DNA from 2 places in the Stenotrophomonas sp. C-A genome. Region 2 is predicted to be linked to the other one. Evidence: riboswitches for the same ligand, from Rfam matches in the RefSeq annotation. Region 2 holds a riboswitch; the other holds the start of a gene.
What was found. A riboswitch is a leader RNA that binds a small molecule or an ion and turns the genes downstream of it on or off. The one in region 2 is predicted to bind glycine.
Positions count from the first base shown of each region.

Region 1: it holds a riboswitch for glycine, as region 2 does, so the genes downstream of both, gcvP (aminomethyl-transferring glycine dehydrogenase) here and ACW5IY_RS19540 (trimeric intracellular cation channel family protein) in region 2, are expected to answer to the same signal.

Region 1 covers NZ_CM132916.1:3,463,564-3,473,909, reverse strand. Annotated here, with positions in the region: gene ACW5IY_RS16345 (hypothetical protein) at 1-462, opposite strand, end outside; gene ACW5IY_RS16340 (PDDEXK-like family protein) at 449-1,360, opposite strand; gene gcvP (aminomethyl-transferring glycine dehydrogenase) at 1,515-4,382, opposite strand; glycine riboswitch at 4,445-4,547, opposite strand; gene ACW5IY_RS16330 (Bcr/CflA family efflux MFS transporter) at 4,847-6,073, shown strand; gene ACW5IY_RS16325 (siderophore-interacting protein) at 6,215-7,111, shown strand; gene ACW5IY_RS16320 (hypothetical protein) at 7,195-7,587, shown strand; gene ACW5IY_RS16315 (M2 family metallopeptidase) at 7,670-9,634, opposite strand; gene ACW5IY_RS16310 (phosphoethanolamine--lipid A transferase) at 10,214-10,346, opposite strand, start outside.
Region 2 covers NZ_CM132916.1:4,201,251-4,211,596, reverse strand. Annotated here, with positions in the region: gene ACW5IY_RS19570 (MarR family winged helix-turn-helix transcriptional regulator) at 1-213, shown strand, start outside; gene ACW5IY_RS19565 (DNA alkylation repair protein) at 210-950, shown strand; gene ACW5IY_RS19560 (DUF6616 family protein) at 1,006-1,344, shown strand; gene ACW5IY_RS19555 (hypothetical protein) at 1,457-1,714, shown strand; gene ACW5IY_RS19550 (3-deoxy-7-phosphoheptulonate synthase) at 2,010-3,083, shown strand; gene ACW5IY_RS19545 (DUF5076 domain-containing protein) at 3,355-3,666, shown strand; gene ACW5IY_RS19540 (trimeric intracellular cation channel family protein) at 3,752-4,369, opposite strand; glycine riboswitch at 4,454-4,557, opposite strand; glycine riboswitch at 4,571-4,660, opposite strand; gene ACW5IY_RS19535 (GIY-YIG nuclease family protein) at 4,701-4,976, shown strand; gene ACW5IY_RS19530 (nuclear transport factor 2 family protein) at 5,121-5,552, shown strand; gene ACW5IY_RS19525 (NAD(P)/FAD-dependent oxidoreductase) at 5,635-6,915, opposite strand; gene ACW5IY_RS19520 (NYN domain-containing protein) at 7,039-7,818, shown strand; gene ACW5IY_RS19515 (glutathione S-transferase family protein) at 7,933-8,553, shown strand; gene ACW5IY_RS19510 (primosomal protein N') at 8,645-10,346, opposite strand, start outside.

The DNA.
Region 1 (10,346 bases), 740 kb from region 2:
TGCGAGTTCCTCCCCGGGTGTCAGCTTGCAGTTGCGGATGCTCTGCAGGCTCAGCCTGTACTGGAAATCCCGGGAGGTGCCGACATCGCCAAGCAGGAACGATACGCGAAGGATCGGTTCGTCTTGCCGAGTACTTGCCGCCAGCAGTACGTTGTACTTCCAGTGCGTGTGGGATGTCCTGCTTCGGTGTATCACGAAGTCCTTGGCGGACTTTTGTAGCCACTGATGGAGGATTGTCTTGACCTGTTCGACAATGAAATTGGCATCTTCGGCCGCTGCATCAAGGATGGCGACCAATGTATCCCCATGGGCGGCCACCAGTTCCTGGAGCTCCGGGGTCAGTCCATCCGTGTCGAAGCCAGGCATCTCTGCTTCAGGATCGTACGCATGCCAGAGCTCGTCCACGACTTCGGCTCGGCGGACCCACAGGCCCAAGGCAGGTGATGAGTCAGGTGCGTTCATGCAGGTGTCGCTCCATTTCCAGAAATGCGAGAAGTCGCTGTTTGCTGTTGCTTTCGATCAGCGAGCTGCCGTCCCCGGTACTGATTCGCCAGTGATCCTGGATCAGGCCGGTAGTCAATGTCGATAGGAATGCGCTGCCTGGCAGTTGCGGCGCCCTAGATAGTTCGGCCGAGAAGGCCGCAGTGACTTTCTTCAACGAAAGTGCGTGCCAATCCCTACTCGATTTGCCACGACCGGCCGATGTTCCGGTGTAACCATTGGGCGTGGCGAAGATGCGTAGCTGGGCATGCTTGCGGAAGTTCTCTTTCAGACCCTGTGCGTAGCGGAGAAGTTGCCTGTCGCCCTCACCCGAATCGACTTTGATCTCGATTGCAATCATCCACGGTTTCGGATTGCAGTCTCCCACCACCACAATGTCGATACGTCCCTGGCCCTGCAGCAGGTGTTCTGTGTGAACGTGAATCGCATCGGGCGGAGTTTCATCCACGAGTGATGCCAGAGTGCTTGCGTCATCGCCGTCGATGCAGGCTAGAACGCTCTTCAGCAGGGTTGTACCGAACCCGTGGCGCTGCCGGGGATCCAGGCACCAGGCGATCGCTTCAGAGTGCGCGCGCTCGTAACGAACGAAGCCGAGTGCTGCAAACGGGGAGATGGAGTTCAGCAAGGGGGAGGGTTGTCCCGCATGCCGTAGGCGGTGGTCTTCCAGTTGCTCGTGCAGCGCAGCTGAAGCGCCGTTCTCAATGGCCTGGATGGCCGCGTCGACATGGCTCACCCGCGCGCTGATCTGCGCCATGGACTGCAGTTGCGGTGCGTCCAGGACTTCAAGCGCGGAGACTTCCGCGCCACGAGCTCGGATCGTGGCCCAGGTTGCCAATACATCGTCAACGAGAGGAATCATTCTTTGCGGGTCCTTATCCGCCGAAACACAACGTCCAGTATCGGAATCCACAGATCGGCAGAATCGAACGGTTCTTGAGTGATCCGCCCGAAAGGCAAACGGCCCGCTTGCGCGGGCCGTTTGCGGTGTAGCAGTCAAGCAAGCTCGACTCTACTTACGCCTCGACTTCATCATCCTTGTAGGCATCGACCGGGATGCAGGCGCACATCACGTTCTTGTCGCCGTACACGTTGTCCACGCGTGCCACCGGCGGCCAGTACTTCTGCAGCTTCAGGCTGGGCAGCGGGAACGCAGCCAGTTCACGCGGGTAGGCGTGGGTCCATTCGCTGGCGGTCACCGCGGTGGCGGTGTGCGGTGCGTTCTTCAGCGGGTTGTCTTCGCGGTCCAGGCGTCCGTCTTCGATCGCGGTGATCTCCTCGCGGATCTGGATCATCGCGTCGATGAAGCGATCCAGCTCGTGCAGCGATTCGCTTTCGGTCGGTTCGACCATCAGCGTGCCGGCCACCGGGAAGCTCAGGGTCGGGGCGTGGAAGCCGAAGTCGATCAGGCGCTTGGCCACGTCCTCGGCGCCGATGCCGCTGGTCTTCTCCAGCGGGCGCACGTCCAGGATGCACTCGTGTGCCACCAGGCCGTTGCGGCCGGTGTACAGGGTCTTGAAGTGCGGGGCCAGGCGCTTGGCGATGTAGTTGGCGTTGAGCTGCGCGACCTGGGTGGCCTTGCGCAGGCCGTCGCGGCCCATCATCGCGATGTACATCCAGCTGATCGGCAGGATCGAGGCGCTGCCGAAGCTGGCCGCGCTGACCATGCCGACCGGGCCGTTGTCACCCAGCTTGCCCGGCAGGAACGGCGCCAGGTGCTCCTTGACCGCGCACGGGCCAACGCCCGGGCCGCCACCGCCGTGCGGGATGCAGAAGGTCTTGTGCAGGTTCAGGTGCGAAACGTCCGAACCCCACTTGCCCGGCTTGGCCACGCCCACCAGGGCGTTCATGTTGGCGCCGTCGGTATACACCTGGCCACCGTGCTGATGGATGATCTCGCAGATCTCGACAACTTCTTCCTCGAACACGCCGTGCGTGGACGGGTAGGTCATCATGATCGCGGCCAGGCGGTCGCTGTACTTCTCGGCGTTGAGGCGGATGTCCTCGACGTCGACGTTGCCATTGGCATCGGTCTTGGTGACCACGACCTTCATGCCACACATCTGTGCCGAAGCAGGGTTGGTGCCGTGCGCCGAATCCGGGATCAGGCAGATGTCGCGGTGGCCTTCACCGCGCGAACGGTGGTAGGCGCGGATCGCCAGCAGGCCGGCGTACTCGCCCTGCGCGCCGGAGTTCGGCTGCAGGCTGACTGCGTCGTAGCCGGTGCATTCCACCAGCATCGCTTCCAGCGTGTCGATCAGTTCCTTGTAGCCCAGCGCCTGGTCGGCCGGCACCAGCGGGTGGATCTGCGAGAACTCCGGCCAGGTCACCGGGATCATCTCGGCGGTGGCGTTGAGCTTCATGGTGCACGAGCCCAGCGGGATCATCGTGCGGTCCATCGCCAGGTCCTTGTCGGCCAGCGAACGCAGGTAGCGCAGCAGTTCGTGCTCGCTGTGGTGGGTGTTGAACACCGGATGGGTCAGGAACGCGGACTGGCGCAGCAGGCCGGTCGGCAGCGCGTCGGCGGTGCTGGCATCCAGCGCGTCGACATCCAGCGAAGCACCGAACACCGCAGCCACGGCGACGATGTCGGCGCGGGTGGTGGTCTCGTCCAGGCTGATGCCGACCGAGTCGCTGTCGATCGCGCGCAGGTTGTAACCGGCGGCGCGTGCCTTGGCATGGATTTCATCGGCATGCACGCCGGTGACGTGCAGGGTGTCGAAGAAGTCGCCACCGACCTGCACGCCGGCATTGCGCAGCGCTGCGGCCAGGATCGAGGCCAGGCGATGGGTGCGGCGGGCAATGCGGGTCAGGCCGTCCGGGCCGTGGTACACGGCGTACATCGAGGCCATCACGGCCAGCAGTACCTGCGCGGTACAGATGTTGGAGGTGGCTTTCTCGCGGCGGATGTGCTGCTCGCGGGTCTGCAGAGTGAGGCGGTAGGCCGGGTTGCCCTGGGCATCGATCGAGACGCCGATCAGGCGGCCCGGCATCGAGCGCTTGTAGGCGTCACGGCAGGCCATGAAAGCGGCGTGCGGGCCACCGAAGCCGAACGGCACGCCGAAACGCTGGCTGTTGCCGACCACGATGTCCGCGCCCCATTCGCCCGGGGCGGCCAGCAGGGTCAGGGCCAGCAGGTCGGTGGCCACGGCCACCAGGCCGCCGCGCGCGTGCACGGCATCGACCAGCGCCTTGTAGTCGCCGACCTGGCCGAAGGTATCCGGGTACTGCAGCAGCAGGCCGAAGGCTTCCGCTTCCAGTGCTTCGGCCGGGGTGCCGACGCGCAGCACGATGCCCATCGGCTCGGCGCGGGTGCGCAGCAGTTCCAGGGTCTGCGGGTGCACGGCGTCGTGCACGAAGAAGATGTCCGACTTCGACTTGGCCGAACGCTTGGCCAGGGTCATCGCTTCAGCGGCGGCGGTGGCTTCGTCCAGCAGCGAGGCGTTGGCGATTTCCATGCCGGTCAGGTCGGCGCACAGGGTCTGGAAGTTGATCAGCGCTTCCATGCGGCCCTGCGAGATTTCCGCCTGGTACGGAGTGTAGGCGGTGTACCAGGCCGGGTTTTCCAGGATGTTGCGCAGGATCACGTTCGGCGTGTGGGTGCCGTAGTAGCCCTGGCCGATGAAGCTGCGCAGCACGGTGTTCTTGTCGGCGATCGCACGGATCTTCGCCAGTGCCTGTACTTCGGTCATCGACTCCGGCAGCGCCAGCGGCGCCGGCGACTTGATCTTGGCCGGCACGATGGCATCGGTCATGCCATCCAGCGACGCGTGGCCGACGACATCGAGCATCTGCGCGATCTCGGCATCGTTGGGGCCGATGTGGCGCTCGACGAACGCGTTGTGGTGCTCGAGCTCACGCAGGGAAGGGGTGTTCTGGGACATGGCGAAGGATCCGTCAGGAAAGGGCACACGCACGGGCACAAGCCGCCGGTCGGCGGTCTGCGGGGCGCCCCTCTGTCCTTTTGCCTGAGAGTTTAAAAGCGCGGAAAACCGCAGCTTCGTGCCCCTTCGGCGCCGGATCGAACCGGTCTCTCCAGAGTTGTGTTACGGGTGGTATCGGGCCTGAGCGATTACGGGCGTTGCGCCTTCGGCAGCGGTGTTCCGCTTCTCCCACCGTGTTGCCCGCTGATTATAGCCCGTTGCGGGCCCGCCGGCCGCCTCCAGGTATGCCCGCCACGCCTGAATGGCCGATGGCCCGGCCGTGCGTTTTGTGCACCGCTGCATGGCATCTAGCGCAATCCGCACCTATGATAGCCGGATACCCGAATTCATCTGGCGCCGTCTCTGCAGAAGGGGACCGGCGCCCGCCGTGCGTGCCACGCATGGCCCTGCCGGACGCTTCCTCCATGACCGCCGCTGTTGCCCCTTCCACCCGCCGCATGGCCCTGCTGCTTGCCGGCCTGGCCATGTTCGGCCCGTTCTCGATCGACACCATCTTCCCGGCGTTCCCGCAGCTGGCCCAGCGCCTGGCGGTGGACGAGGTCGCGGTGCAGCAGACCATCAGCGTGTACCTGCTGTTCTATGGCCTGATGAGTCTGGCGCACGGCCCGCTGTCCGATGCCTGGGGCCGCAAGCGGGTGATCCTCGGCGGTCTGGTGGTGTTCGTCGGCGCCTCGGTCGGCTGCGCGCTGTCCACCGACCTGTCCACGCTGCTGGCGTTCCGCGCGCTGCAGGGCCTGTCGGCGGGTGTCGGCATGATCGTCGGCCGCGCGGTGATCCGCGACCTGTACCACGGCCACGATGCCCAGCGGCTGATGAGCCAGGTGTCGATGCTGTTCGGCATCGCTCCGGCCATCGCACCGATCATCGGTGGCTGGATCCTGCTCAGTGGCGCCGGCTGGCCGCTGATCTTCTGGTTCCTGGTGGTGTTCGGGCTGGTGCTGTTGGCGGCCACCGCGCGCTTCCTGCCGGAAACCCATGCGGTCGAGGCACGGGTGCCGCTGTCGCCGCGCGTGCTGCTGCGTGACTACGTGCGCATCGGCTTCAACCCGCGCTTCCTGCGCCTGGCGCTGGCCGGCAGCATCGGTTTCGGCGGCATCTTCCTGTACATCTCCTCGGCACCGGTGTTCGTGATGCAGCACCTGCACCTGGGCGAGGGCGGTTTCGCCTGGTTGTTCATCCCCACCATCGGCGGCATGACCACCGGCTCGTTCCTGTCCGGGCGCATGGCCGGGCACAGCACACCGACGCGGCAGGTGGCCCTCGGCTTTACCTTGTGTGCGGTCTCTGCCGTGTTGAACATCGGCTACGTCAGCCTGGCGCCGCAGTTCGCGCTGCCGTGGGCGGTGATGCCGATCTTCCTGGGCGGCATGGGCATGGCGCTGATCTTCCCGATCCTGGCGCTGGCGGTGCTGGACATGTATCCGCACCAGCGCGGACTGGCCTCGTCGCTGCAGGCCTTCGTGCAGCTGATGATCAGCACGGTGGTGGCCGGTGTGGTGTCGCCGCTGCTCAGTGCCAGCCCGCTGCACTTGGCACTGGGCCAGGCCGCGTTCTTCGGCGCCGGCTTCGTGTTCTGGTACTGGGAACACCAGCGTGAACGCGCGGCGCAGGCGGCCTGCACGGGCCATTGAGCAGCGCGCAGGGGTAGGGCGGGCCGCGACGCCCGCAACGCTTGCGACGAGGAACGACCGGACTAGGCTGGGGACTCCAGCCAGCCGGTGCGTGGATGCACGACAGCCAGCCGATCCGATGTCGTTGCATGAGGTTCCCCCATGGCTGCGCAGCAGACCTACCGCCTGTTCGAGGTGGCGCTGAAGGAGCGCCGCGTTCTTTCCCCTTCCCTGGACCGCATGGTGTTCACCGGTGCCGACGTGGCGCGGATGAAAACCGAAGGCCCGGACCAGCGCATCAAGGTGTTCTTCCCCTTGCCCGGCCAGGATGTGCCGCAGGTCCTCAGCGGTGACGACTGGTACCCGCGCTACCGGGCCCTGCCGGACGATCAGCGCCCGCCGATGCGTACCTACACCATCCGCCAGTTGCGGGCCGAGCAAGGCGAGGTCGATGTCGATTTCGTCATCCATGGCGAAACCGGCCCCGCTTCGCGCTGGGCCATGCACGCCCGCCCCGGCGACCGCGTGGTGCTGCTGGCCCCGGACGCCGACTGTGCCGAGAGCAGCCAGGGCTGGGAGTGGAAGCCACCGGCCGGTGTCGGCCAGGTGCTGCTGGTGGCCGATGAAACCGCGTTGCCTGCGGTGGCCGGCATCCTTGAGGAACTGTCGGCCATGGTCGACCCACCGCGCACGCTGGCGCTGCTGGAGGTAGCGCAGGCCGGTGATGCAGTGCACCTGAAGGCGCCCTCCAGCGCCGAGCTGGTCTGGCTGCCGCGCGGGCAGGCCGCCTACGGACAGCCGTTGCTGCAGGCGGTGCAGGCGCGGCTGGCAGCGGCCTCGAGCGTGGCCGCTGGCGACGAACTGGAAGAAATCGACGTTGACGCGCAGATCCTCTGGGAACAGGCCGATGCCAGTGTGGCCGGGCCGCTGTATGCCTGGGTGGCGGGCGAGGCGGGGGCGGTGATGGCGATCCGCCGCCACCTGGTGCGCGATTGCGGGCTGGACCGCCGCGCGATCACCTTCATGGGCTACTGGCGGCATGGCAAGGTGCTGGACTGACCGGACGGGATCGAGCACGCGTGAAGCAGCGCTGCGGGCGGGGTGCGCTATCCTTGCGCCCCCCTTCGCAGCGGTACCGCACCATGTCCACCAGCTCCAAGACCCGCCGCGACCAGCGCCGTCGCCAGGAAAAGCAGGCCGCCAACAAGGCCGCCGCGCAGGCGTCGCCGGTGGAACCGCATGCCGAACTGCGCGACGCGCAGCGCACCCTGCTGGCCGGTGTCGTGCGCCGCGACGGTGAATGGGTGCTGGGCATGGACGGCCGCATCGCGGGCCACAGCGAGAGCGCTGCGCAGGTGCTGGCGCTGATCATGCAGGCCGGTGAGCTGCACGAGCGCAAGGGCACGCCGGTGCGCCTGATGTACTCCGATGCGCTGCGTGATGCGGCGCAGGCCGAAGCCAAGGAGAAGGGCCAGACCTTCGAGGAATTCAAGGCCGAACTTGCCGCGGCAATGGCCGCGAAGAAGAACAGCTGATCGCGCCCGATATGTAGAGCCGAGCATGGCTCGGCTCTACAACACGGAGAAGGGGCGGATCCTCGCGGACCCGCCCCTTTTCTCATTTCGCCGCCGGGGCCGCGTTGGCCTGCCAGCCGCACATCTGGCCTTCGTTCTGCTGCTTCAGCCACTCGTTGACCGGAGTGAAGTACTCGATCATCGGGCCGGCATCGAGCTTGTCGGTGCCTGTCAGCTCCTTCAGCGTGGCCTGCCACGGCTGGCTGGCACCCTTGCTCAGCATTGCCCAGTACTTCTGGCCGGCTTCCTTGTTGCCGTAGAAGGTGCACTCATGCAGCGGGCCCTTGTAGCCGGACGCGTCGCACAGGCCCTTGTAGAACTGGAACTGCAGGATGCGCGCCAGGAAGTAGCGGGTATACGGGGTGTTGCCCGGCACGTGGTACTTCGCGCCCGGATCGAAGAACTCTTCGCCACGGGTGCTGGCCGGCGCCACGCCCTGGTACTTGGCCTTCAGGTCCCACCACGCCTTGTTGTAGTTGTCGGCGGTGATCGAGCCATCGAACACGCCCCAGCGCCAGCGGTCGATCATCAGCCCGAACGGCAGGAACGATACGCCCGACAGCGCCATGCGCATCTGGTTGTTGATGACCGCCTCGCGGCTTTCGGTCGGTGCATCGACCAGGCCGATCGAGCTGAGGTACTTGGGCGTCATCGCCAGCACGATGGTGTCGCCGATCGCTTCATGGAAGCCATCGTTGGCACCGCCCTGGAACAGCGGCGGCAGCGGGTTGTAGGCCAGGTCGTAATAGATGTGGCCCAGCTCGTGGTAGATGGTGGTGAAGTTCTCTTCGTTCGGCTTGATGCACATCTTGGTGCGCACGTCGCCTTCCATGTTCATGTCCCAGGCGCTGGCGTGGCAGACCACGTCGCGGTCGTCGGGCTTGATGAACTGGGTTTTTTCCCAATAGGACTGCGGCAGCGACGGCATGCCCAGCGACACGTAGAAGTCCTGCGCGCGTTCGGTCATCTGCTTGGCGGTACGCAGTTCGGCCTCGCGCTGCGCCTTGTACTGGGCGGCGACGTTGGCGTCCTTGCCGGCCTTGGCCAGCGCCGCGCTCAGGTTGGTCTGGTACTGCTTCTCCAGTGCCGCGGTGATGTCCAGGCTGCCGGCGCCCGGGTAGGGTTCCAACTGGTCCCACAGGTTCGACCAGTCCTGCTGCCACATGTTGCCCAGCAGGTGCGCGGCGATCAGGCCATTGCCCACTTCGGCCTTGTCCTTGCCGTAAGTCTTGTCCAGCTTGCCGCGCGCGTAGCAGTGCAGCTGCTCGTACATCGGCTTGACCTGCTCCCACAGGCGATCGGTTTCAGGGCCGATCTGCTCCGGCGGCATGTCGTAGCCGCTGCGCCACATCTGCCCGGCATCGGTGAAGCCCATGCCCTTGGCACCTTCGTTCACCAGGCCGACGAATTTCTGGTAGTCGCCGCGCATGCTCTTGGTGGTGCTGTGCCAGCCCAGCCAGGCATCGAGCTGCTTGTCGTAATCGCGGCTGCGCGCCAGCACCTGCTCCAGTTCGCCCAGCTGGCGGCAGGAGTTGGGATCGTTGGCGTCGGTGCAGTACTTGCCGGCACCGTAGCTGCCTTCCATGCGGGTGGCGATCTGGGTCAGCTCGGCCAGCTTGGCCGGATCGCGCGGCGCCGGCATCGAGGACATCAGCTTCAGCAGGTGGATCGCGCGCTTGCTGTCTTCGCTCATCGGCTTGCCGTCGAACTTGGCGGCCTGCTCGATCCAGCTGTTGAGCTGGGTCAGCGAGCGCTCGTTGGCCTTGGCCGCGATGCGTTCGGAATCACTGTTGATGTAGGTGGAGGACAGCCACTGCGCCGAGGTCATCTCCGGGTAGGCGGCCTTGAATTCGGCATTGATGCGGGCCACGAACTGGTCGGCGGTTTCGCCGGCCGGGGCGCTGCTGCTGGCGGTATCGGTGCCTGGGGTGGGTTCCTTCTTGCAGGCGGCCAGGGCCAGCGTGGCGGCGGCGACTGCCGCGGCCAGCAGGAGATGACGGTGTTTCACGGGCGGTCCTTGGGTGGTGAACGACGGCCGAAGGCTAGTGGGCAGTGGCTGCCACCGCAAGTGGCGGAAGTCGGCCGGGCGGCGCCCGGCACCCGCAGAGGCCTTCGAGCAACGGCAAAGCCGAAGCAACAGCAACAGCGGACTATCCGTGGTTTGGCGGGGCGGGTCCGGTTGCGGGGGACGCCGTAAATCCGTCCATGGAGGCTCGGTCGCGCCATCCATGGCGCTCACGCCCCCGCAACCGGACCCACCCCGCCTTCGACAGATTTCCGCGACCTGTCATTGATCCACGCCATGCGTGGATGCTTTTCGAATTCAATTCGACTATTCGATTCCGATGGAAATTCATCCACGCATGGCGTGGATCTACCAGATCGGGACAATCTGTCAGAAGTGGGGCGGTGTCGGAGTGCGGGGTGTCAGCCGCATGGATGCGGCTGCCAAGCCTACATGGACGTACTTGCGGCGTCCCCGCATTCCGACACCGCCCCGCCAAACCACGAATCGCCTGCTTCTGCTGTTGCCGTTGCTTGTGCAGTGGCCTCGGCGGGTGCCGGGCGCAGCCCTGCCGACAAACCCTCAACTCTCGCAGTTGGCGAACACGTCGCGATCGCGCTCGTACAGCGAGGTCTTCACCTGCATCAGGCCCAGCACCGACGGGAACAGGTTGTCATGGTCGGTGTACGCCGCCGAACGCTTGCGCACGCACTGC
Region 2 (10,346 bases):
CTGCAGCGTCGCTGCGATGCCGAGGATGGCCGCCGCCTGCAGATCGTATTGACCGCACCGGGAATACGCTTGGCCGAGACCTTGTTCGACCAGCACACGCAGTGGATCGGTGGGCTGTTCAACGGCCTGGATGCTGATGAACAGCAGCAGCTGTCGCAGCTGCTGCACAAGATCTGGCAGCACACGGATGCCGGGCGGGAATCCGCAGCATGAGTACGTCCATTCCTGCGGAACGTCGGCAAGCACTCAACACCGGCCGCGTCGCCGCCAGCCATCTGGCTGAATGCCTGGCGGTGGATTTCGCCGCGCTGCTACAGGTGGTAGCGCCTGCGCTTGCACCGGAAGCGCTGCAACGCATGCAGGATGCTTCAGGCAAGGGCATCACACTGCGCATGGCCTTGGCTGCGCAACTGCTGCGTGAGGCGGGGCAGGGCGATCCCGTGCAATGGCAGGACCATGCGTCCGATACCGTGCGCGGCTGGGCCTGCTACCTGATCGGCAGCGATGCCCGTGCAACGTTGGCAGAGAAGCTGCAGCACATGCGCACGCTAGCCGATGATCCACACTTCGGTGTGCGCGAATGGGCGTGGCTGGCGCTACGCACGGACATCGTTGCCGTGCCAATGCAGGCGCTTGAGAACCTGCAACCGTGGACACAGGAAACATCGCCGTACCTGCGCCGCTTCGCCTGCGAAGCACTGCGTCCGCGCGGTGTCTGGGCCGCGCATATCGCGCTGTTCAAGCAGCACCCTGAACATGCATTGCCGATGCTGGAAGCACTGGCTGACGACCCGGAACGCTACGTGCAGGATTCGGTCGGCAACTGGCTCAATGATGCCGGCAAGACTCAGCCGAAGTGGCTGCGCGAGCTGTGCACGCGTTGGCAGCACGAGCGCCACAGCGACGCCAACGCCTACGTCCGCAAACGCGCACTGCGCTCGCTCCGGTAGTGCCGGCCGCTGGCCGACAACCCCGCAACCTCGTAATCCTCAAGGAAGAACCACCATGTCGCACACCTTCATCGAGCTCTATACCGCCACGCCGGCCTGGACCACACTGCCGCCCGAGCAGCGGAATGCCTTCTTCGCCCGTATTGGCGCCGGCATGCAGCAGTTCGATCCAGCCCGCATCACGCCGCTGGCGATGGGCCGCATTGCCAGGGACGTACCGCACAGCAGCGATGAACAGTTCTATGCGGTCTGGCGCTGCGCGAGCCGCGAGGAGGTCGATGCGCTGGTGGCTGGCATTGCCGCTACCGGCTGGCATGAGTACTTCACCACCACCCATGCGGTAGGCGCGATGGACAGCATGGCCCAGCACCTGGCCGACCTGGCCGCCTTGTAGCGGGGCGGCAGACGCCGGCAGTTCCCGGCCCTCGGCATGGGTGGCACATGCGCCTGTCACCCGGACGCGGTAAACAGGACATTGCCCATGTCCATCCGCAGGGAAGTCGATCATGCAGAGCACGCTCCAGGTCACGCTGTTCGGCCCTCTTGGCGACAGCCCGGCGTTGCAGTTGCCGGGGCTGGAGGGGCCGTCGGTGGCCATCCAGGAATCGGCCCTGCGGCGGTTGGTTTCCGACCTCTACACCGCGCGTTCCCTGCTCAACCCCGAGCAGCTGGACGAGGCCCGGCAGGAACTGGATCGCGTGCTGGAACGCTGGGCCGACATCCATGAGGGTCTGCTGCTGGACGTGGAAGTGCATGGGAAATGAGCGACGTTGCGTGGTTGCCGCCGCGTAGGCCGGGCCGGCGCGCACCTCGCTGAACCGCGTCCCCAGTTGCGGATGAAACAGTTTGCACTGCGCAAAAGCTGTGCTATCAATAGATCCCATGAACGCAGCCCCCACCAGCTTTTACTGGTATTACTTTCCGAAGCCACTGGCGGAGGAAGGACTGCGCTCACCCTGAAGAAAGCTTCAGACGCATTCCCGAAAGCCGCCAGCGAACCTGGCGGCTTTTTTCATGCCGCCACGCTGGGGACCCCCAACGTTCCGGAGATCTCCCGCAATGCCCCCGCACACCGACGACCTGCGTATCCGCACCATCGAACCGCTGACACCGCCTGCCCAGCTGCTGGCGATGCTGCCCTGTGACGATGAAGCCTCCGACACCGTCAGCGCCTCGCGCGCGGCCCTGCACCAGATCCTGCATGGCCGCGACGACCGCCTGGCAGTGGTGGTCGGCCCGTGCTCGATCCACGACCCGAAGGCCGCCATCGAGTACGCCCAGCGCCTGAAGCCGCTGCGTGACGCGCTGGCCGGCGAACTGGAAATCGTCATGCGCGTGTACTTCGAGAAGCCGCGCACCACGGTGGGCTGGAAAGGCCTGATCAACGATCCGGACCTGGATGGCAGCTTCAAGATCGACAAGGGCCTGCGCATCGCACGCGGCCTGCTGCGCGACATCAACAAGCTGGGCCTGCCGGCCGGTGTCGAGTTCCTCGACGTGATTTCGCCGCAGTACATCGCCGACCTGGTGGCATGGGGCGCGATCGGCGCACGCACCACTGAAAGCCAGGTGCATCGCGAGCTGGCCTCGGGGCTGTCGTGCCCGGTCGGTTTCAAGAACGGCACCGATGGCAACGTGAAGATCGCCGCTGACGCAGTGGGTGCGGCGTCCAATCCGCATCACTTCCTGTCGGTCACCAAGCAGGGCGGCACCGCCATCGTGTCGACCACCGGCAACCCGGATTGCCATGTGATCCTGCGCGGTGGCAAGCAGCCGAACTACGACGCAGGCAGTGTTGCCGAGGCCTGCCAGGTGCTGGCCAAGGCCAAGCTGCCGGCGCGCCTGATGATCGACGCCAGCCATGCCAACAGCCTGAAGAACCCGGAGAACCAGCCGAAGGTGATCGACGACATCGCCGTTCAGCTGGAAGACGGCGAACAGCGCATCGTTGGCGTGATGATCGAGAGCCATCTGGTCGGTGGCCGCCAGGAACTGGTGGAAGGCCAGCCGCTGGTCTACGGGCAGAGCATCACCGATGGCTGCATCGACTGGGACACCACCGTGACGGTGCTGGAGCGACTGGCCGCGGCCGTGCGTGCCCGTCGCGACGTAAAGGTGTCCGAAGCCGCTTGAGTGCGGCACGTGTGTGGATGGCGGCCAGCGCCTGCGGGGGGGCGGCCGCGATCAGGGCCGGTCGGAGTTGGAGACCGGCCCATCTGCACCGGCGATGCGCCTGGCGCTGCGCATGAGCGACAGCGCCAGGTACATCGCCGGGGTGGTGAGACCGATGGATGGGGCCTTCATGCAGCGTCGAGCCCGCGAAGCGCGGGGCTTTGTAGAAGATCCGCTCCACGTACGCTCCAGGTCACGTCACAATGCCACTTCCTGTTTGGTGGCCGCAGCCATGAAAGAACTGATCATTCCAGAAGCCGCACAGCGCGATGAGGATTCCATCGAGATGATCCGCGTGTGGATTGCCGAACGGGGATTGCATGCTTCGCTGAACGTTGGCCTGTATGGCGATCGTCCTGGTGTTCGAGAGGAGCATGCGTGGGGACGTATCCTGGCAGACGTTGCCCAGCATGTCGCAGATGCTCTGGTCGTGGATGGCGGGATGGACCGCGGCGCGGCGATCAACGCGATCAAGGATGCATTCGATGAAGAGCTGCGGGCGCCGTCCAGTGGGCGCTCCGGGGGATTCGTGGTCCGCCACTGAGGGACCAGATGGGCGCCGCGGCGCTGGAGACAGCGTCCCAACGCAACACGGCAACAAGCGCTGGGCCACGTCGAGAACGCGAACCTCAATGCACTTCGTCGTGATAGACGAATTTCGGCATTTCCCAGCGGTAGTGGATCGCCAGCAGGCGCAGCGCGAAGCCGCCGCCCAGGCAGCACAGGATCGCGGTGGCGTCGGCCACGCCCCAGTGCAGCAGCAACAGGTAGGCCGCGCCGGTCAGCAGCGCGATGATCGCGTACAGCTCCTTCTGGAAGATCAGCGGCACCTCGTTGCAGAGGATGTCGCGCAGCACGCCGCCGAACGCGCCGGTCAGCATGCCGGCGATCAGCACGATCGGCATCGCATGGCCGGCTTCGCGCGCGATCGAGCAGCCGATCAGGGTGAAGGCGATCAGGCCCAGACCATCGAGTACCAGGAAGGTGCGACGGAAGTGGTGCATCCAGCGCGCCACCCAGGTGGCGATCAGCGCCGCGCATACGGTGAAGCCCAGGTACTCGGGATGCTTCACCCAGCCCAGCGGGTAGTGGCCGAGCAGGATGTCGCGCAGCGAACCGCCACCGAGTGCGGTGACGCAGGCGATCATGACCACGCCGAACAGGTCCATGCGGCGGCGGCCGGCGGACAGCGCGCCGGTCATGGCTTCGGCGGAAATGGCGATCAGGTAGATGATGGACAGCAGCATGGGACAGGCTCCGGGCGCGGTGGGGCCGGCCATGCGCGACTACCGCCACTGCCTGCGCAATGACGGGATGACGATGACCGGTGCCGCTCCCGCTGTCCTTTTGCCTGAGAGTTCAGCGGCATGGGCCGCGTGCCCCTTCGGCGGATCGTCCCGGGCGTGCCCGGTGACCTCTCTCCAGCTCGGCGAGTCGAATGCATGGTTGGTGGGATTCCAGCCCACCGGCCTGAGCGATCATGGGAGCCTGCGCCTTCGGCGGGCGCCAGCGCGGCGCCTCTCTCCTGCATTCGGCCGCCAGTATATCCGCTGCAGTGCAGCACGGCATAATCCGGGCATGGCCCCGTCCCTCCGCCCGTGGTTCCTGTACCTGCTCGAATGCCGGGATGGCAGCTATTACGCCGGCATCAGCACTGATGTGGAGGCGCGTTTCGCCGCCCACCAGGCGGGCAAGGGCGCGCGCTACACCCGGGCCCGGCCGCCGCTGCGCGTGCTGGCCGTGCGCGAATACCCGGACCGGGCCGCCGCCTCGCGGGCCGAGTGGCAACTCAAGCAGCAGTCGCGCGAACGCAAGCTGGCCTGGCTGCAGGCGCCGGATCCTGCGCTTCTGTAGAGCCGAGCCCACGCTCGGCTGTCGTTGCTGCTGCCTGATGGTGAAGCCGAGCATGGGCTCGGCTCTACAGTAGATCCACGCCCTGCGTGGATGGGCGCTTCCAGCCATGCCATGATCGCCCCGCGCCCAGAGCTGGAGACCCGGATGTCCACGATCGCCCTGCTGTTTGCTCTCTCCGCAGCAACGAGCCCTGCCGCCGATCCGGCCACCCTCGCGGCCATCGAAGCCACCTGCCACGACTACGTCGACGGCCAGCTGGAGGCCGACCCGCAGCGCGTCGCCCGCTCCCTGCATCCGGACCTGGCCAAGCGCGCGGTTCTCGGCGATACACCCGACGAACGACTGGGCCTGCGCCGGATGTCGAAGGAAGAACTGGTCTCGTTGACGAAGCAGGGCGCGTTGAAGAACCCGAAGGATCAATGGGACCGCCGCTGCACGGTGCTGGATGTGACCGGCAACGCGGCGTCGGTGCGGCTGGAAACGCCGTGGTTTGTCGACTACTTCCACATGGGACGCTTCGACCAGCGCTGGGTCATCGTCAACGCGTTGTGGTACCCGAAACCGAAGGCGCCGTAGAGCCGAGCCCATGCTCGGCTTCTGCAATCCGCGCGAAGTGCAGCCGAGCATGGCTCGGCGCTACAGGAGCATGCGTGCGCTCCTAGCGCTTCGGTCGCCGGTCGTCCTGGTCATCACCGAAGATGATGCGCGCGCTGCGCTGGTAGCTCCAGTACGCCACGGCCCAGTTCAGCAGCACCACGATGCGGTTGCGGAAGCCGATCAGGAAGAACACGTGCGCGGCCAGCCAGAACCACCACGCCAGCACACCGGACAGCTGCAGCCGGCCCAGATGCACGATCGCAGCCATGCGGCCGATCGTGGCCAGGTTGCCGAAGTCTGCGTACTTGAACGGGCCGGGTTCGGGCTTGCCGTGCAGGCGCGCGCGGATCACCTCGGCCACGTACTTGCCCATCTGCTTGGCCGCGGGCGCCACGCCAGGCACCGGCTTGCCGTTGGCCTGGTTCAATACGGCCAGATCGCCAGCCACGAACAGTTCCGGGTGGCCAGACAGGGTGAGGTCGGGTTGCACCTGCACGCGCCCGGCGCGGTCCAGCGGCACCTCCAGCGTGCGCGCCAGCGGTGAAGCGGCCACACCGGCGGCCCACACCACCGTGCGTGCCGGCACGAACTGATCGCCGAGCCTGAAGCCCTGGCTGTCGATGTCGCTCACCGGAGTGCCGGTCAGCACTTCCACGCCCAGCTTTTCCAGCTGCCGGCGCGCCTTCAGCGAAAGTACTTCCGGGAACGAGGACAGTACGCGCGGACCGGCCTCGACCAGCCTCACCTTTGCGCTGGCCGGGTCGATGTGGCGGAACTCGTTGCGCAGGGTATGGCGCGCGATCTCGGCCAGCGTGCCGGCCAGTTCGACGCCGGTAGGTCCACCGCCAACCACGGCGAAGCTCAACCATGCGGCCTTCTTCGCCGGGTCCGGTTCTGCCTCGGCGCGCTCGAACGCCAGCAGCAGCTTGCGGCGCAGCGCGATGGCATCGTCCAGCGTCTTCAGCCCGGGCACATCATCGGCCCATTGGTCGTTGCCGAAGTAGGCGTGGGTGGCGCCGGTGGCCAGCAGCAGGCTGTCGTAGTCCAGCGTGCTGCCATCGGCCATGCGGATCTGCCGGGCCTGCTTGTCGATGGCCACCACTTCGCCGAGGCGGACTTCCACATTGCGCTGGTGTCCGAGGATGTGGCGCAGCGGTGCGGCGATATCCGGGGCGGACAGGCCGGCGGTGGCCACTTGGTACAGCAGCGGCTGGAAGAGGTGATGGTTGCGGCGGTCGACCAGGGTGATGCGTATGCGCTCGCGGGCCAGGGCACGGGTGGCCCAGAGACCGGCAAAACCGCCGCCGACAACAACCAGGTGGGGAACGCGCTCGCGACTCATCGACTCACTCCAGTGGGGGCATTGGGGGAAGCGCCTGGCATCTTCGCATGATGGCCCCCTGTCACGTCAGCGCCCGCGTGGATCGGCGATACTCGGGTTCAGGCAACGGCCCGTGAGGAGCCCATGAGCGAACCGGAAAAGCGCATCGCCCTGTTGATCGACGCCGACAACGCGCCGGCCTCGAAGATCGACGAGGTCCTGGCCGAAGTCGCCCGCTACGGTGTGGCCAACGTACGCCGCGCCTATGGCAACTGGAAGAGTCCGCGGTTGAAGGGCTGGGAGGCGGTGCTGCACGAGTACGCGATCCGTCCGATCCAGCAGTTTGCCTACAGCAAGGGCAAGAATGCCTCGGACATGGCGATGGTGATCGACGCCATGGATCTGCTGTACGCGCGCAATCTGGATGGTTTCGCCATCGTCTCCAGTGATGCCGATTTCACTCCGATGGTGATGCGCCTGCTGACCGACGGCGTGAAGGTGTATGGCTTCGGCGAGAAGAAGACGCCCGAGCCATTCGTCAACGCGTGCTCGAAGTTCACCTATCTGGAAGCGCTGGGCCAGACCCATGCCAGCGTGCCGGATACCGAACAGGCCTCCAGCGAACAGGCCTCGAACGAGCCGGTGGCCAACGACGATGCCCGCCCGCGCAAGAGCGGTGCGGAAATGCGCAGCGATACGCGGCTGGTGAAGATGCTGCGTCGCGCGGTTTCGGCGGCCGAAGGTGAGGACGGCTGGTCGCACCTGGGCCCGGTTGGCAGCCAGATCGGCAACCAGGCTTCGTTCGATCCGCGCAACTACGGTTACGGCAAGCTCAGTGATCTGCTGGCAGCGATCGGGTTGTTCGAGCTGAAGAAGGACGGCAAGTCGTCCTACGTGCGCGCGTTGCCGAAGAAGAACAGGTAGTGCCGGCCGCTGGCCGGCAACGCCCGGATGCCAGATCCGGCATCCGGCGCGCACACACCCCACCCGATCAGGCGTATCGTTGCCGCTCGCATTGCCAGCAAGGAAAAAACCCGCATGTTGAAGATCTGGGGCCGCCGCAATTCCAGTAACGTCCGCAAGGTGCTGTGGTGCGCCGAGGAGATCGGCCTGCCGTATGAATCCATCGAAGTCGGTGGCAGCCACGGCGGCACGCAGACGCCGGAGTACCAGGCGATGAATCCCAACAGCCTGGTGCCGGTGATCGAAGACCACGGCCTGCCGCTGTGGGAATCGAACGCCATCGTGCGCTACCTGAGCGCCCGCTACGCGCTGGGCACCCTGTACGCCGAAGACCCGATGGAGCGTGCCCAGGCCGAGAAGTGGATGGACTGGAGCACCTCGCGGATGGCGCCGCTGTACACCGATCTGATCTGGGGCATCATGCGCACCGCCCCGGCCGACCGTGACGAATCGCGCATCAATGCCGCCATCGTGCGTGCCGGTGACTACCTGGCGATGGCCGATGCCACGCTGGCCAAACAGCCGTGGCTGTCGGGTGAGAAATTCGCGATGGGTGACATCCCGCTGGGCTCGCTGATCTATGCCTGGTTCGAACTGCCGATCCAGCGCCCGGAACTGCCGCACCTGGCCGACTGGTATGCCCGCCTGCGCGAGCGGCCGGCCTACCAGCGCGGCGTGATGTCGCCGCTGACGTAAGCGGGGCCGGGTCTTTTCCTGGAAAGAGAAGCAGCCGAGCATGGCTCGGCTCTACCGTAGTGCCGAGCCATGCTCGGCAGCACCGACCGGATCAATACAGGTCCGTCGGATCCACATCCAGCGACCAGCGCACCTTGCGTGCTTCCGGCAGCGCATACAGCTGCGGAACCAGCTGCGAAAGCACCCCATGCAACGGCGGCCGCTGCAGTGCCGAAAGCAGCAGCTGCGTGCGCTGGTAGCCGGCACGCCGTGGCATCGGTGCCGGCATCGGCCCGTAGGCCTCCACCACGTTCTGCTCGCCCAGCAGTTGCCGGGCCGCCAGCAGGAACGCATTGGCGTGCTCCACCTGCTGCGCTTCGGCACGCATCAGCGCCAGATGCGCGAACGGGGGGAATCCGGCCGCCTGGCGCTGGTTCAACTCGGCCTGCGCGAACGGGTGGTAGCCACCGCTTACCAGGGTTTCCAGCAGCGGGTGTCCGGGGTGATGGGTCTGCAGCCAGACTTCGCCGGGGTCACGTGCACGTCCGGCGCGGCCGGCTACCTGGATCAGCTGCTGTGCCAGTTTCTCGCTGGCGCGGAAATCGGCCGAGAACAGGCCCTCGTCGATGCCGACCACCACTACCAGGGTCAGCTTCGGCAGGTCGTGGCCCTTGGCCAGGATCTGCGTGCCGACCAGGATGCCGGGCTGGTCGCCCAGTTTCGCCAGCTGTTGTTCCAGGGCATCGCGGCGTGAGGTGGTGCCGCGGTCGATGCGCACCACCGGGAAATCGGCGAAGGCGGCGGTGAGATGTTCTTCCAGGCGCTCGGTGCCGATGCCCTGCGGTTGCAGCGCCAGGCTGCCGCACGCGGGGCATGCCAGCGGTGCCGGTTGCCGCGCGCCACAGTGATGGCACTGCAGGCGACGGCCGCCGCCATGCACGGTCATCGGTGCATCGCAGCGGTTGCACGGTGCGGTCCAGCCGCAGTCGTGGCACAGCAGCACCGGCGCGTAGCCACGGCGGTTCTTGAACACCAGCACCTGCTGGCCGCGCTGCAGGTGCTCGCCGATGCCGGCCAGCACATCAGCCGAGAGGCCATCGTGCAGCGGCCGCTTGCGCACATCGAGGATGCGCACGCGCGGTGGCCGCGCATCACCGGCACGCTGCTTCAGGCGCAGGTGGGTGTAGCGCCCGGCATAGGCGTTGTGCAGGGTTTCCAGCGAAGGGGTGGCACTGCCGAGCAGCACCGGAATGCCCAGTGCCTTGGCGCGCACCAGAGCGAAATCGCGCGCGTGATAGCGGATGCCGTCCTGCTGCTTGTAGCTGCCGTCGTGTTCCTCGTCGATGATCAGCAGCCCGGCCTGCGGCAATGGCGTGAACACCGCCGAGCGGGTGCCGACGATGACCCGTGCCTCGCCACGCGAAGCCGCAGCCCAGACGCGCGCGCGCTCGTTGTCGTTCAACCCCGAATGCAGTGCATGCACGGCGATGCCGAGGCGGCCGCGGAAGCGTGCCAGGGTCTGCGGGGTCAGGCCGATTTCCGGCACCAGCACCAGCGCCTGCCTGCCCTGTGCCAGGCAGTGGATGATGGCCTGCAGGTAGACCTCGGTCTTGCCGCTGCCGGTCACGCCATCCAGCAGGAAGGGTTGGAAGCCTTCGGCAGCGTTGATCGCGGCCACGGCCTCGGCCTGGTCCGGGTTGAGCGTGGGGCCGGGCAGCGGCTGCGCATGCTGCGGTGCCACCGTCATCGCCACGCGCTCGGCCAGCGCACGCTTGGCCAGGCTGCGCGCGGCGGTCCGCCAGTCCTCCATGCGT